DNA from 3 places in the Fusobacterium sp. IOR10 genome. Region 1 is predicted to be linked to each of the others. Evidence: riboswitches for the same ligand, from Rfam matches in the RefSeq annotation. Region 1 holds a riboswitch; each other region holds the start of a gene.
The links. Region 1 has a riboswitch for S-adenosylmethionine ahead of megL (methionine gamma-lyase). Riboswitches for the same ligand answer to the same signal wherever they lie in the genome.
Positions count from the first base shown of each region.

Region 1 (5,479 bases):
TTATTTATTTGTTTTCTATTCATGTTACAAAAGGAACAAATTTTATCACAATAGGGAGTATGCACATATATTCCACACTGATTATCACTAGGTTCTGAATTTAATATTTTATTAAATCCAATACTGGTACCTATATTTCTTTTTAACAAATTATCAATTATATTTTTTACCTCATGATGGGATTTATACCTAACTTCAAACATTTTCCTCTCCTTAAATATTAATGAAAATAATAATAAAATTTAGTTAGCCTAAACTAACTTCATTTAGAATACTACGTTTATGGAATCTTGTCAAATGTTTTATGTGACGAATACTTTGACATTCTAATTAAATTGTGACTTATTCATTGTAGTATGAGCTCCTTTATGTGATTTTTGTGTGATTTTAAAAAAATTTCAATTATTAATAGTATAATATTTTTAAAATATAATTTGATACACTAAATATTAGAGTGTCTCAATTTGAGGAGGAAAGATGAAAAAAAGTTTGTTATTGTTTTATTTAGCTTTGTCTGCTTGTGCTATAGCTAATGATGTTACTTTGGGAAAAAGTATTATTAACCCTGATTATATAGAAGTTGAAAAATTAAAATCAACTAAAAATGTAATTGTAATTGATGAAAAGGATATTGCTGAAAAGGGTTATCAAAATGTATCTGAAATTTTAGATGATATTCCTGGAGTAACTGTTGGAACAAGTGGATGGGGAGAGATTGATATTAGAGGTCAAGGGGAAGGGGAAGCTGCTAAAAATATCCAAGTTTTAGTTGATGGCGCCCCTATTACTCTTTTATTAAATCATCCTTATACAGCTAATTATGATATTGTTCCTGTGGAACAAATTGAAAAAATTGAAGTTATCCCTGGAGGAGGTTCTGTTCTTTATGGTAATGGTACTGTTGGGGGAGTTATCAATATTACAACTAATTTAAAATCCATGGAAAAGCCTAAAAACAAAGTTGGTTATGAATTTACCATAGACCAAGAAAAAAGATATTATGCTAATATTGGGGAAAAAATAAATGATAATTTAACAGTTCAATTAAACTATTCTAAAAGTGAAAAGGATTGGTATTTTGTAGATACCTTTGACAACACTGAATATTTTTCTGGAGGCTTTAACTATAAAATAAGTGATAAACAAGCTGTAGCCTTAAAATATAGCCGTTTTGAGGAAGATGGGAAGTTTATTAAAACAGTTAAAAGTGGAAATCTTAAAAATTATGGTAGAGACTATCGCCCTGATACTAGCCTAGTTACAGTTGGAATTGATGAAAATAAGGAAAAAATAAAGAAAAGAATCAGTGGATATAATATTGCTGATAGGTTAGAGGAAAATTGGAAGGGAAGTTATTCTTTAAATATTAGTGATAACCTTGACTTATCAGTTGATGCCTTTCACAATGAGGGATATTTTAAAAATAATCCCTATGAATATGAAAGTGATCAGAAAATTGAGCAAAAAACTGATGGAATAAAGGCTAAACTAAACTACAAGTACACTGAAAAAAATAATATATTATTTGGTTTAGACTATTTCAAACAAAATGCAAGTATTAATTATGACGATATTACATCTAGAAAAGTTAGCAGTGGAGATGTTCCTGATATTAGTGCTGGGGAAAGTGTTGATAAATATGGATACATAGTTAACAAAGATGGAAATGACACTTACAAAGCTGACCAATTAAATTTTGATTATGAAAGATATGTTAAGGCCCTTTATTTCTTAAATATTTTCAAATACAAAAATTTAGAATTTACCCAAGGAGCTAGGTTTGATAGAACAGATTGGAGTACCTTTAAAAAAGCTGCTGGTGGTTGGGGAGTTCTAAATGGAACTAGTCATAGGGACAACTGGAACTATGAACTATCTGCTGGATATAACTATAGAGATACTGGTAAAATTTATGCTAGGTATGAAAGAGGTTTCACTGGACCAGATGGAATGGAAATAACAGATAGGGTCTATATAAATGGTGAAAAAGCAACTGTACTTACAAATGCAGAGGATGAAATTTTTGATATTTATGAAGTTGGATTAAGGGACTATGTTTTAGGTTCTGCCTTTAATTTAACACTTTTCTATAATGAAACTGATAACCAAATGGATAGATTCTATCATTTTTCAAATGGTCATTTAAATATGATAACTGACAATTTATACAAAACTCATAGATATGGGCTAGAAACATCCCTTAGTCAAAAAATTGGAAAATTTTCCTTTGAAGAAAGTTATACTTATTTAATGGGAAAATCAGATTACAACAATAAAGGAAAAGAGCTTAAAGGGGAAGTTTCCCTAGTTGATTCTGGACTTAAAAAAGTTCCAAAACATAATATTATGTTAAGTGGTAATTATAATTTCACAGATAATTTCTCTGGAGGTCTTACTTGGAAATATACAGGTTCTTATAATAATTTTACAAAGGAAACTAGCAGTGAAGATGGAATTGTTAAATCAAATACTGTTGTTGATCTATCCTTAAAATATAATCATCCAAATGGGATGAGTATTTATGGGGGAATAAATAATTTGTTTAATGAAGAATATTTTGGATATGTTAGTGGTAGCGGTAGCTATACCTATGTTATCCCTCAAGAAAAAAGATCATTCTATGCTGGATTTAGCTATATTTTCTAAATTAAAATTATTTAATTTATTGACAAATTTTTTCATTTGTTGTATCATAAGTGAAATTAAATATCCATCAAGAGAAACTGAGGGACTGGCCCGATGATGTTTCAGCAACCTATTTTATATGTGGTGCTAATTCCAGATAGATGAAAATCACTAATTTTAATATAGTGGCTCTATTACTTGATGGATGGTAATAGAGCCTTTTTTTATTTAGGAGGAAACTTATGACAAATTTAAAAAACAAGGGAATTGGAACAATATCAATACATGGAGGAAGCAAAAAAAATGCCTTTGGAGCCCTAACTACACCTATATTCCAAAGTTCAACTTTTATATTTGATTCTGCTGAACAAGGGGGAAGAAGATTTGCCCTAGAAGAAGATGGGTATATTTACGGTAGATTAGGTAATCCTACAGTTAGTGTTGTGGAAGAAAAATTAGCTCTACTTGAAAATGCTGAAGCTGGTCTTGGTACTGCCTCTGGAATGGGAGCAATCAGTTCTACATTTTGGACTTTCCTTAAAAGTGGAGATCATATAGTTACTGATAAAACTCTATATGGATGTGCCTTTGCCTTTTTAAATGCAGGTATTTCTAGATTTGGTGTTGAAGTTAGTTTTATAGATACATCTGATTTACAAGCTGTTAAAGATGCTATTAAACCTAATACTAAAATAATATATTTAGAAACTCCAACAAACCCAAATTTAAAAATAGTTGACATTGAAGCTATTGGTAAAATAGCTAAAAATTATGAAAATATTAAATTAATAGTTGATAATACCTTTGCATCTCCATATTGTCAAAACCTTTGGATTTAGGTGCAGACATAGTTGTTCACTCAGCTACAAAATATATTAATGGTCACGGAGACTTACTTGCAGGTTTTGTTCTTGGGAAAAAAGAAGATTTAGATCAAATTAGATTTGTTGGAATAAAGGATATGACTGGTGCAGTTTTAGCACCTGCAGAGGCTAGTTTAATAATCAGAGGTTTAAAAACTTTCCAAGTTAGAATGGAAAGACATTGTGAAAGTGCTCTAAAGGTTGCTAGATTTTTAGAAGGTCATCCTAAAATAAAAAAAGTATACTATCCTGGTCTTGAATCTCACAAGGGATATGAAATTGCTAAAAAACAAATGATAAACTTTGGTGGAACTCTAGCCTTTGAATTACAAGGGGGATTTGAAGCTGGTAAAAAGCTTTTAAATACAGTTGAACTTTGTACCCTTGCTGTTAGTCTTGGATGTACTGAAACATTAATTGAGCATCCTGCTTCAATGACTCACTCTCCATACACTAAGGAAGAGCTTAAGGCTGCTGGACTTGATGAGGGGCTAGTTAGACTGTCTGTTGGTCTTGAAGACATAGAAGATATTATTGAAGATTTAGAAACTGCATTAAAAAATTTATAATATATATATAAAAGTCGTACTAGATTCTAGTACGACTACCACCATTTTTTCTTTTTAAAATAAATTATCATAATCACTATTATTAATAGCATAACACCTAAAGTGTAAAAATATCCATTTGGATTTTCTAGCTCAGGCATATGTTTAAAGTTCATTCCATATAACCCTGTTAAAAAACTAAGGGGAATGAATATTGTTGAAATAATTGTAAGGATTTTCATAACACTGTTCATATTATTATTAACAGTTGTGTAGTATATTTGTAAAAGTTCTGAAGAATCAGAAGTTAAACTGTCCACAGAAGAACATATACTTGTAATATGGTCATATAAATCCCTAAAATAATTTTTCAAATCCTTTCCAAAATAATTTAAAACCTCTTCATTAAAGAACTTGAGATTTATCTCCCTCATTGAATAGGTTATCTTCTTTAAACCAAGGGCTTCTCTTTTTAGATACAGTATTTCTTCTAAATACTCCTCTTTAAATTTCTTTAAAATATTGTATTCCATAGTACCTACCTTGCCATTTATAGAATCAATTATTTCAAAATAATTATCAAATAAGTTATCTATTATAGCATAAGAAAGATATCTAATACCTCTTTTTACAATTTTAGAATTAGGTGTTTCCAATCTTTTTTTTATTGAAGCAAATATATCCTTGGAATTTTCTTGAAAGGTAATTAAAACCTTCCCTACTAAAATAAAAGAAACTTGGTCATAAATTATTTTTCTTTCTACCATTTCAATGGATTTTAAAACAATGAATAAGTAAGATCCCCTGTCTTCAATTTTTACCATTTGATTAACATTTGCCAAATCCTCAAGGATTAAACTGTCAATGTTAAAAAGTTCCCCTACTTTTTCTATAATCTCCACATTGTGAACACCTGTTATATTTACCCAATTAAATTTATTATTAGTTTTTATAAAGCTAATGTCATCTGAATAATTTAAAGATTTTTTTTCAATTCCCTTGTCATCAAAGGAATATACATCCACCTTAACATCACATTTGCTTTCTTCTTTTCCTGTATATAAAATAGTTCCTGGGGGTAGCCCAACTTTTCTTTTGTGATTTTTAACTTCTTCCACAGCTTTCCTCCCATGTGACTTTATAAATGAGACCTTCTTTCAGTCTAGCCCCATTATATCACTACTATTCCTATAATTCAAGATACTATAGCTATCATTTAAATATCACATATATTAAATGGTGTTCTTTGATATACATAATAATTTAGCCAGTTTGAATATAGTAAATATGAGTGGGATTTCCACGTTGAAATTGGTTCCCTAGTTACATCATTTTCAGGAAAATAATTTAATGGAAGCTCAGGATTTTCACCCTTTTCCACATCCCTTAAATATTCATTTTTCAAAGTATCTGCGTCATATTCAGAATGTCCAGATACAAATA
Region 1 is NZ_WJWY01000008.1:70,038-75,516, forward strand. It holds gene GIL12_RS03550 (coproporphyrinogen-III oxidase family protein) at 1-203, opposite strand, end outside; gene GIL12_RS03555 (TonB-dependent receptor) at 478-2,646, shown strand; SAM riboswitch class I at 2,708-2,793, shown strand; partial or broken gene megL (methionine gamma-lyase) at 2,868-4,057, shown strand; gene corA (magnesium/cobalt transporter CorA) at 4,093-5,154, opposite strand; gene metA (homoserine O-succinyltransferase) at 5,253-5,479, opposite strand, start outside.

Region 2 (5,479 bases), on a different contig from region 1:
CAAAAACACTTCTCCAATTTAAATTTTTAATATAAAGAGTTGCAATAACTGCAGGACCAAATACTCCTCCAAATCCACCCCATGCATATGAAACCATTGCTAGTATTTTTGTTGATGGATTCATAGCCATTAAAGTAGCTATTGCTGATATTACTATTATTCCAAATCTTCCTGTCCACATTATTTCTTTTTCTGTTGCACCTTTTTTTATAAATTTATAAAAATCTTCTGATAAAGTTGAAGATGATACTAATAACTGAGAATCAATTGTTGACATTATTGCTGAAAGAATTGCTGCAAGTAATATTCCACCAATCCATGGATTAAATAATTTTGTAATCATATATATGAATACTTTTTCAGAATCTCCACCAATTTGACTAACATCTTTAAATACAGCTATACCAGTTATCCCAATTGCCATAGCCCCTGCTAATGAAATAACTACCCATATCATTGCTATTTTTCTAGCTTGTGTTAATTCTTTTAATCCCTTAACACTCATAAATCTTGATAATATATGTGGTTGTCCAAAATACCCAAGTCCCCAAGCAAGAGAAGAAATTATTGCAAGTGTTCCAATGTTTCCAGATTCAAATATATTTAAAGAAATATCTCTAGCTTGTGCTGCCATTTGTATTTCTGCAACTCCTCCACCTTTAACATAAGCAAATCCTGGTACAATTAGTATTGCTAGAAACATTAGACTTCCTTGGAAAAAATCTGTCCAGCAACAAGCTAAATATCCTCCCATAAAAGTATAGAAAACTATTGTTCCAACTCCTATGAAAACAGCAACCTTATAATCTATTCCTAAAATACTTTCAAATAATTTCCCAGAAGCAACAAGACCTGAAGCTGCATAAATTGTAAAAAAGAATAATACTATAATAGCTGAATATATTCTAATTGTTCCTGTTTTATCACCTAATTTTTTACTTAAAAAATTAGGCAAAGTCATTGTTTGTGTTTCTTCTGTTTGAACTCTTAATTTTGGAGCAACATATTTCCAATTAAGATAAGTTCCAACTCCAAGACCAATTACAACCCATATCTGTGACATTCCTGCTGAGTATACTGCTCCAGGTAAACCCATAAGAAGCCATCCACTCATATCACTTGCTTGAGCTGATAGGGCAGTTACCCAAGAACCCATCCCTCTTCCGCCTATTAAATAATCCTCTGCACTTTCTGTCTTCCTGTAGAAATAAATTCCAACTCCCACTAAAAATATTAAGTATACTACAAATGTTATCATTGTTTCCGTTGTCATCATTTTCCCCTCCATTTTTTAGTTAAACCTACAATAAATGTTACTTACATTTTTTAATTTTATATGAGTTCCCGGGGACTTTAATTAATTTCATAATTCAACTCCTTTATATTAATATTTTTTAAATAAAATAAAAAAACCATTTAATGCATCTTAATGCAGTTAAATGGCTTTATCTTATAAAGAAAAATTCTCTTTAGCATAGCTCAATTCCACATTAGATACAAATCCAAATTTTCAGCTTAAAATGGACTTATATCTATGACTTTCATCACACACACAAATCCTAATTAGGAACCATGGGGTTATGAAATTTTACTGTGATTGCTAATTTTTTCATGAATCTCTCCTTCTAATCTAAAATTTAATTTAAGTTTATTGTACCTATTTTTTAGATAAATGTCAATATTTTTTTGATTTTGCATTTTATAACTAGACTATACTTGGAATAAAGATTATAATATAACCACGAACTAAATTTAGTATTGGAGGCTCAAAATGGAAAAGATAATTATAAAATGTCCTAAATGTAAAAAGAAAATGAGAGTTAGAAATAAAGTGGCTAAATATAAATGCCCTAGTTGTTCTCATATTTATAAATTAAATAGATTTAAACTTATCCTTTTAAATATCAAGGGATTCTTTGTTGGTTTTGTTGATACAGTAGTTAGTATTAAATCTAGTATCATTTATAAGTTTAAATCTATGGTTTCAACTTATAAGTATATGAGTAAAGTTAGAAAAAATATGAGGTCTAATCCCAACTGGTCTAATTATCATAGAGAACAAAGAGAAATGAAAAATGCAAACAAACGTTCTTTTAAAGATATCTTTAAAAGAAAAAAATAAAAAAATGTTTGACAAAAGAAAGAAATTAGTATATTATTATTTCAACTAAATATCCATCAAGAGAAACTGAGGGACTGGCCCTTTGAAGTTTCAGCAACCTGCTAATATAGTGTGGTGCTAATTCCAGACAGATGGCGATGACCAAAAATCGTTGAACCCAATCTTTAAAACTTGATGAATATAGTTTTAAAGATTTTTTTTTATAAAATTTATACAATTAAGAAAGGAGCACTACATGATACGTATACAAAATGTTAATAAAACTTATCCCAATAATTTCATTGCAGTTAAAAATGTTAGTTTAAATATCAAAAGAGGTGACATATTTGGTGTTATTGGTTTAAGTGGAGCTGGAAAATCTTCTTTAATTAGACTTTTAAATAGATTAGAAGAGCCTACAAGTGGAAAAATTATTATTGATGGAACTGATATTACTTCTTTAAATAAAAAAGAATTACTAGAAAAAAGAAAAAAAATAGGAATGATATTTCAACATTTTAATCTTTTATCATCTAGAACAGTTTCAGAAAATATTGCTTTTTCTTTGGAAATAGCCAAATTAGAAAAATCAAAAATTAAATCAAGAGTTACTGAATTACTAGAACTTGTTGAACTTTCTGATAAAAAAGATTCTTATCCTAGTCAGCTAAGTGGAGGACAAAAGCAAAGGGTAGCAATAGCTAGAGCTCTTGCAAATAATCCTAAAATTTTATTATCAGATGAAGCAACTTCTGCTCTAGATCCTAAGACAACTAAATCAATTTTGGAGCTTATTAGAAATATTCAAAGTAAACTTGAACTTACAGTAGTTATGATAACCCATCAAATGGAAGTTATAAGAGATATTTGTAATAAAGTTGCTGTAATGTCCCATGGAGAAATTGTGGAAACTGGAGGAGTTCATCATATATTTTCTAATCCTAAAACAGAAACTACCAAGGAACTTATATCGTATCTTCCAAATAATGAAGAATCAACAGCTTCTTTAATGGAAACTAAGGGAAGTATGTTGATTAAAGTAAATTTTCTAGGTTCAATTTCAAAGGATCCAATTATTTCAAGAGCAATTAAAAAGTTTGACATTGACTTTAGTATAATCGGTGGTTCCATAGAAAATCTTTCTACTATGAAAGTTGGACATTTGTACGTTGAGCTTTCTGGAGATTTTAATGAACAAAAATTAGCTATAGACTGGTTAAGGGAAGAAGGAGTTATTGTGGAGGTGATATATAATGGTCTTTAATATGATTTTTAATTCTACTTTGGAAACTTTATACATGGTATTATTATCAGCTATATTTTCTTTAGTTATTGGTTTTCCAATAGGAATACTACTAGTTATTACAAAGGAAGGAAATATATGGGAAAAAAGAAAACTAAATCAAATTTTAGAATTTATTATTAATACTCTTAGATCTTTTCCCTTTATTATTTTAATGATATGTTTATTTCCCCTATCTAGACTAATCGTGGGGACAACAATAGGAGTTAATGCTGCTATTGTACCTCTTTCAATATCTGCTGCACCATTTGTAGCTAGAATCGTTGAGGGGGCTTTAAATGAAATTGATAAAGGTTTAATTGAAGCTAGTTCCAGTATGGGAGCAAATAATCTAACTATAATATTTAAAGTTATGATTCCTGAGACGCTTCCCCATCTTATTCATGGAATTACTGTAACTATAATTAGTCTTATTGGTTATTCTGCCATGGCTGGAACTATAGGAGCTGGAGGTCTTGGAGATTTAGCCATAAGATTTGGATATCAAAGATTTAAAGTTGATATTATGATTTATGCTGTTATTGTAATTATTATTTTAGTTCAATTAATACAAAGTTTAGGAAACTATCTTGTGGCCAAAACAAAAAAAAATAGATAATAAATATATAAGGGAGATGAATATTATGACAAAAACATTTAAAAAATTATTATTAACAGGAGTTAACCTATTACTTCTAAGTCAACTATCTTTTGGAAACACTATCTTAAGAGTTGGTGCTACACCTGTACCCCATGCTGAAATATTACAGGAAATTAAACCTGATTTAGCTAAAGAAGGGATTGATCTTAAAATAATTGAGTTCACTGATTATGTTACACCTAATTTAGCCCTTGCTGACAAAGATTTAGATGCTAACTTTTTCCAACATGTACCTTATTTGGATAAGTTTAAAAAGGAAAGAAATTTAAAACTTTCTTCTGCTGGAAATGTTCACCTTGAGCCTCTTGGACTTTATTCTAAAAAGCATAAATCTTTATCTGAGCTTAATAAAAAAGATACAGTGGCTATACCAAATGATCCATCAAATGGAGGAAGAGCTTTAATACTTCTTCATAACAAAGGAATTATTACATTAAAAGATCCTACTAATCTTTATTCTACAGAATTTGATATTATTAAAAATCCTAAAAAATTAAAATTCAAATCTTTAGAGGCTGCTCAATTACCTCGTGTTTTAGATGATGTTGATTTTGCTGTTATTAATACAAATTTTGTTATTGAAACTGGTTTATCACCTGAGAAAGATGCATTGTTAATTGAAGGAAAAGATTCTCCCTATGCTAATATCGTTGCTGTTAGAGATGAAGATTTAAATAAACCTGAAATAAAAAAATTAATGAAAGCTTTACAAAGTAAAAAAGTTAAAAAATTTATAAAGAAAAAATATAAAGGTGCTATTGTAACAGCATTCTAAAATGGAGGAAAATTATATGAAAAAATTATCATCATTATTAATATTAACAATTCTTAGCTCTCAGCTTATATTTGCCAATATTATTTTAAAAGTTGGAGCTAGCCCTGTCCCACATGGGGAAGTTTTAGAAAACATCAAACCTTTACTTAAAGAAAAGGGAATTGACCTTAAAATAATTGAATTTAATGAATATGTTACACCTAATTTAGCCCTTGCTAACAAGGATTTAGATGCTAACTTTTTCCAACATGTACCTTATTTAAATAAGTTTAAAAAAGAAAGACATTTAGAGCTTTCCCAAGTTGGAGATGTTTTAATTACACCTATATCTCTTTATTCTAAAAAACACAAATCTTTATCTGAACTTGATAAAAAAGATATAATTGCTATACCAAATGATCCATCAAATGGAGGAAGAGCTTTAATACTTCTTCATAACAATGGAATTATTACATTAAAAGATCCTACTAATCTTTATTCTACAGAATTTGATATTATTAAAAATCCTAAAAAATTAAAATTCAAATCTTTAGAAGCTCCTCAATTACCTCGGGTTTTAGATGATGTTGATTTTGCTGTTATTAATAGTAACTATGCCATTGAAGGAGGACTATCTCCTGTTAAAGATGCTCTGCTTACAGAAGACAAGGATTCCCCTTA
Region 2 is NZ_WJWY01000045.1:292-5,770, reverse strand. It holds gene putP (sodium/proline symporter PutP) at 1-1,276, opposite strand, end outside; gene GIL12_RS09450 (hypothetical protein) at 1,772-2,122, shown strand; SAM riboswitch class I at 2,173-2,260, shown strand; gene GIL12_RS09445 (methionine ABC transporter ATP-binding protein) at 2,358-3,365, shown strand; gene GIL12_RS09440 (methionine ABC transporter permease) at 3,355-4,002, shown strand; gene GIL12_RS09435 (MetQ/NlpA family ABC transporter substrate-binding protein) at 4,028-4,819, shown strand; gene GIL12_RS09430 (MetQ/NlpA family ABC transporter substrate-binding protein) at 4,836-5,479, shown strand, end outside.
Region 2: linked by a shared signal. The riboswitch ahead of GIL12_RS09445 (methionine ABC transporter ATP-binding protein) and the one ahead of megL (methionine gamma-lyase) in region 1 are both predicted to bind S-adenosylmethionine.

Region 3 (5,479 bases), on a different contig from region 1:
AATATGTTTTAAAAAACAAATATGAAATTCCAATTATAATGTATCATAGAGTTATAAAAGGAGATGAGGAAGAGAAAGGGGTTCATGGAACCTACATAGAAGAGAAAATCTTTAGACAGCATATGCAGTACCTAAAGGATAAAGGTTATGAAACAGTGACCTTTGAAGATTTAAAGGATAATAATTATAAAAAAAGATTCAATAAAGACAAAAAATTAATAGTATTAACCTTTGATGATGGGTATAAGGATAACTATGAAATAGCCTTTCCAATTCTTAAAGAATTTGGATTTAAGGGAGTAATATATTTATTAGGAGAGTTGAAATACAATAAATGGGATGCTGAAAATAATTTTAATCCAGAAAAAGTTTTTCATCTAATGAGTGATGAAGAAATACTAGAGATGCAAAATTACGGAATGGAATTTGGTGGGCATTCTATGACACATTCTAAAATGGGAAATTTAAAGCCTGAAATAGCAAAAAAAGAAATTATTGATTCTAAAGAAATATTAGAAAAAAAATTAGGGAAAAAATTAACTAGTTTCGCTTATCCCTATGGGCATAGAAGCAAAATAGTTAAAGAACTTGTAAAGGAAGCTGGATATGAGTTTGCAGTGACAACAGATAATGGAGACATTTCTTTTCAAGAAGACTTATTTGACATAAGAAGAATAGCGATTTTTCCAACTAATGGAAAATTTAGTTTTAAAAGAAAAGTAACAGGAAAATATAATTTTATAAAAATAAAAAGAGAAGAGAAACATATGAATAAATAAATTATTAACTGGGAGGTAATTATGAAAAAAATAGCTTTTTTTCCCATGATAGCATTAGTATCACAAATTACTTTAGCATCTAGTGTTGGAATTGGTTATGGAGTTACAAGTGAATTTTTTAAAGGTGATGATAAAAGTCATGTACTGCCATTTTTGAATTATGAATATGACAATTATTTTATAGATTCTACAACAGCTAATACGTTACACATAGGGTATAGGTTAATGGAAGATGATGTGTACGCATTTTCTTTATATGCAGTTCCCTTTGGAGGATATAAAATTGATGGAAGTGATTTAGATTCTAAATATAAAGGAATTGATGACAGAGATTATCAATTTATGCTAGGAAGTGAATTTAAATATTACAATGGACTTCATGATGTTGAGACAATTTTAAATGCAGAAATAGGCCAAGAGGGAGGAAAATTATCCCTTAGAATTCAAAAACCTTATGTAATTAATGAAAATTTAATAATAAAACCTTCTTTTAATTTTAACTATTATAATTCAAGTTTTATTGATTATTATTTTGGTATAGACTCTGGAGAAGCCAGTACAAGTACTTCCTTAAATGAGTATAATGGGGAAAGTGGCTATTCACTAGGAATTGGGGTTACAAGTTCTTATAGATTAACAGATGCTTTTTCATTGCTTGGATTTTTAGGTGCAATGAAATTTTCAAGTGAAATAAAAAATTCTCCCATTGTTAGTAATAGTTTGATTTATTTAGGTGGAGTTGGAATTGTATATACTTTTTAAAAAAGCTTGACTTTTTGAACAAATAATAATAAAATATAAACTGAAATACCATCAAGAGAGACGGAGGGATTGGCCCGTAGATGTCTCAGCAACCTACATTTATTGTGTGGTGCTAATTCCAAAGAGATGGGACAATGTAGATATTATGTCCTTTCCTATGGAAAGGACTTTTTATTTTGAATTTAATTTGTGATAACTAAGTAAATATAATATATAAGTATATATATTTTAAGGAGGAATTAATGGAAGATTTAATTTATTTTACTTCAGAATGCGTTTCCCCAGGACATCCAGATAAAGTATCTGATCAAATTTCAGATGCAGTTTTAGATGCATGTTTAAAGGATGATCCAGAATCAAGAGTAGCATGTGAGGTTTTTTGTACAACAGGACAAGTAATAGTTGGAGGAGAAATTACCACTAAAACTTTTGTAAATATTCAAGATGTAGTTAGAGATAAAATAAGAGAAATAGGATATAAAACAGGTATGGGATTTGATAGTGATTGTGGGGTATTTAATTCAATACACGCTCAATCATCAGACATTGCCATGGGTGTAGATAGAGGAGGAGCAGGAGACCAAGGTATTATGTTTGGGGGAGCTGTAAAAGAAACCCCAGAACTTATGCCTCTTGCTTTAGTATTAGCAAGGGAAATATTAAGAGTTTATGTGGATTTAAAGGATAATGGAGTTTTGACTTGGGCTAGACCAGATGCAAAATCTCAAGTAACATTAGCCTATGACAGGGAAGAAAACATTAAATTTATTGAAGCTATAGTTGTTTCAGCTCAACACAATCCAGACGTAACTCAAGAACAAATCCACGAGGATTTAAAAGAATTAGTAATTAAACCTGTAATTAAAAAATATAACATGAAGTTTGAAGATATAAAGAAAATATTTATCAATCCCACAGGACAATTTATAATCGGCGGTCCAAATGGAGACACAGGACTTACAGGCAGAAAAATTATAGTTGATACCTATGGTGGATATTTTAGACATGGGGGAGGAGCTTTTTCTGGAAAAGACCCTTCAAAAGTTGACAGATCAGGGGCTTACGCTGCTAGATGGGTTGCTAAAAATATAGTTGCAGCTGGATTAGCTTACAAATGTGAGGTTCAACTATCTTATGCAATAGGAGTAATAGAACCAATTTCAATAAAAGTAGATACATTTGGTACAGGTAAAGTTGATGAAGTGAAATTATCAAGAGTAGTTAAAAAAATATTTGATTTAACACCAAGAGGAATAGAAAAAGAGTTGAAATTAAGAAGTGGTGAATTTAGATATCAAGATCTTGCAGCTTTTGGTCATATTGGAAGAACAGATATTGATCTTCCATGGGAAAAATTAGATAAAGTTGAAGAATTAAAAAGCTATTTTGGCTTATAATTCTAGGACGGAAATCTGTTTAAAAGCCTATGATTTGCTTAGGAAAAATCCAAAGAATGATTGATTTTTTTGAATTTATATGGTATAATTTCTTGGTAAAGTATATTGTTTAGAGGAGAGTGGGGAAACCCACTCTTTATTTATGGTAAGGATTAGGAAGAGAGGTGAGTTGTTTTTGGAAAAAGAAGATAAATTGAAAGTTATAGAAAAAATTGAGAAGATAATAGATCCAACTCTAAAAGAATTTGGTCTGGAATTAGTTGATGTGGAGTATCTTCAAGATGGAGGATATTGGTATGTAAGGATATACATAGAATATTTAGATAAGGAGATATCATTGGGAGATTGTGCTAAAGTGAGCTCAGCAGTTGGTGATGATATAGATAAAATTATCGATAAAAAATTCTTTTTAGAAATTTCCTCACCTGGAATAGAAAGACCTTTAAAAAAACCAGAAGATTTCATTAGATTTCAAGGGTCAAAAATAAAAGTAAGTTTAAAGCATAAGTTAAATGATAAAAAGAATTTTGAAGGTGTACTAACAAAATTTGAAAATAATATTGTATTTCTTCAAACAGAGGATGAAATGCAAATACCATTTAAAGAGATTAGAAAATCTAATCTAGTCTATGATTTTAAAGATATTTAAAGTCTAGGCTTCAGGAGGAGAAAATGAAAGGTAAAGACGGAAAAAAATTTCTAGCAGCATTGGAAGAGTTGGAGAAATCAAAGGGGTTAAGCCAAGAAAGTTTATTAGAAACAGTTGAGCAAGCCCTTTTAGCAGCTTATAAAAAACATTTTGGAGAAGAAGAAAATGTCAAAGTTGAGATAAACAGAACAACAGGAGAAATTAAAGTTTATGAATTAAAAACAATTGTTGATGATGTTTATGATGCAGCTTTAGAAATTTCTTTAGAAGATGCTAAAGAATACAAGAAAAGAATTAAAATTGGAGACGAAATAAAAATAGAAGTTAACTGTGAAGAGTTCAGAAGAAATGCAATTCAAAACGGTAAACAAATAGTTATCCAAAAAGTTAGAGAAGCAGAAAGAACAGGGGTTTACGATAAATTTAAAGTTAGAGAAAAAGATATAATCATTGGTATTATAAGAAGAATCGATGATAGAAAGAGTATATTTATAGAGTTTGATGGAACAGAAGCAGTACTTCCTATATCTGAACAATCACCATCTGATGTATATAGAGTTGGAGACAGAATAAAAGTTTATGTTGCTGAAGTTGAAAAAACTAGCAAATTCCCTAAAATAGTAATATCTAGAAAAAACGAAGGACTATTAAGAAAATTATTTGAATTGGAAATTCCAGAAATATCTGAAGGGTTAATAGAAATAAAATCAGTTGCTAGGGAAGCAGGATCTAGAGCTAAAATAGCAGTCTACTCAAAGGATAAAAATATAGATACAATAGGTGCTTGTATTGGTCAAAAAGGACTAAGAATAAGAAATATTGTAGATGAATTAAATGGAGAAAAAATAGATATAGTTGAATGGAAAGAATCAATAGAAGAATTCGTTTCAGCAGTTCTTAGTCCAGCAAAAGTTAATAGTGTGGAAATTCTAGAAGATGAAACTACAGCAAGAGTTATAGTTGATGCAACTCAATTGTCTTTAGCAATTGGTAAAAGTGGTCAAAATGCAAGACTTGCTGCTAAATTAACTGGAATGAGAGTAGATATAAAAGTAAAAGAAGCGTTAGAGGAAAAAAATGACTAAAATTTCTGAAAGAACATGTATTATTTGTAGAAAAAAGCATACTAAGGATGAATTATTTAGAATTGTTGAAAAAGGAGATAAATATACCTTTGATGAGAAAATGAAATCTCAAAAAAGAGGAACATATATATGCAGATCCCAAGAATGTGTGAACAGATTATCAAAACATAAGAAAATAAAAGTTGAAATAGATGATTTACTAAAAATGTTAAGCTTATTAAAAAAAGATACCAAGGATTATCTTAAGGTTTTGAAAGCAATGAAGAATTCTCAGGAGTTAGTTTTTGGAGTAAATATGATTTTTGATGAAATAGAAAAAATTCATTTTATGATAATAGCTGAAGATATAAGTGAAAAGAATGACAATAAGCTAATAAGAAAAGCAAATGAAAACAACATTCACTATATTCATTACGGAAGTAAGATTCAGTTAGGAGAAATATTCGATAAAGAAGAAGTAAATGTAATTGCTATTAAAAATAAGAGGGTAGCCCGAGGACTTATAGGATAAGTTTTAAGGGGGGTGCTAAGAATAAATGAAAGTAAGAGTTCATGAATTAGCTAAAAGATATAAAATGGGGAATAAGGAGTTTTTAAATTTAATTAAAGAGTTAGAAATAGAAGTGTCATCTCATTTATCTGGTTTAACAGATGATCAAGTTGATAAAATAAAGAATTATTTTGTTAAAGATGACGAGCACGATAAAAAAGAGAATAAAAAGAAAAAATCAAAAACAAAAAATAAAGAAAGTGAAGAGGGAATAGATATAGATAAGAAAAAGAATAAGAATAAAAACAAAAAGAAAA
Region 3 is NZ_WJWY01000003.1:5,728-11,206, forward strand. It holds gene GIL12_RS01005 (polysaccharide deacetylase family protein) at 1-779, shown strand, start outside; gene GIL12_RS01010 (MipA/OmpV family protein) at 801-1,541, shown strand; SAM riboswitch class I at 1,587-1,674, shown strand; gene metK (methionine adenosyltransferase) at 1,784-2,938, shown strand; gene rimP (ribosome maturation factor RimP) at 3,081-3,587, shown strand; gene nusA (transcription termination factor NusA) at 3,611-4,672, shown strand; gene GIL12_RS01030 (DUF448 domain-containing protein) at 4,665-5,183, shown strand; gene infB (translation initiation factor IF-2) at 5,209-5,479, shown strand, end outside.
Region 3: linked by a shared signal. The riboswitch ahead of metK (methionine adenosyltransferase) and the one ahead of megL (methionine gamma-lyase) in region 1 are both predicted to bind S-adenosylmethionine.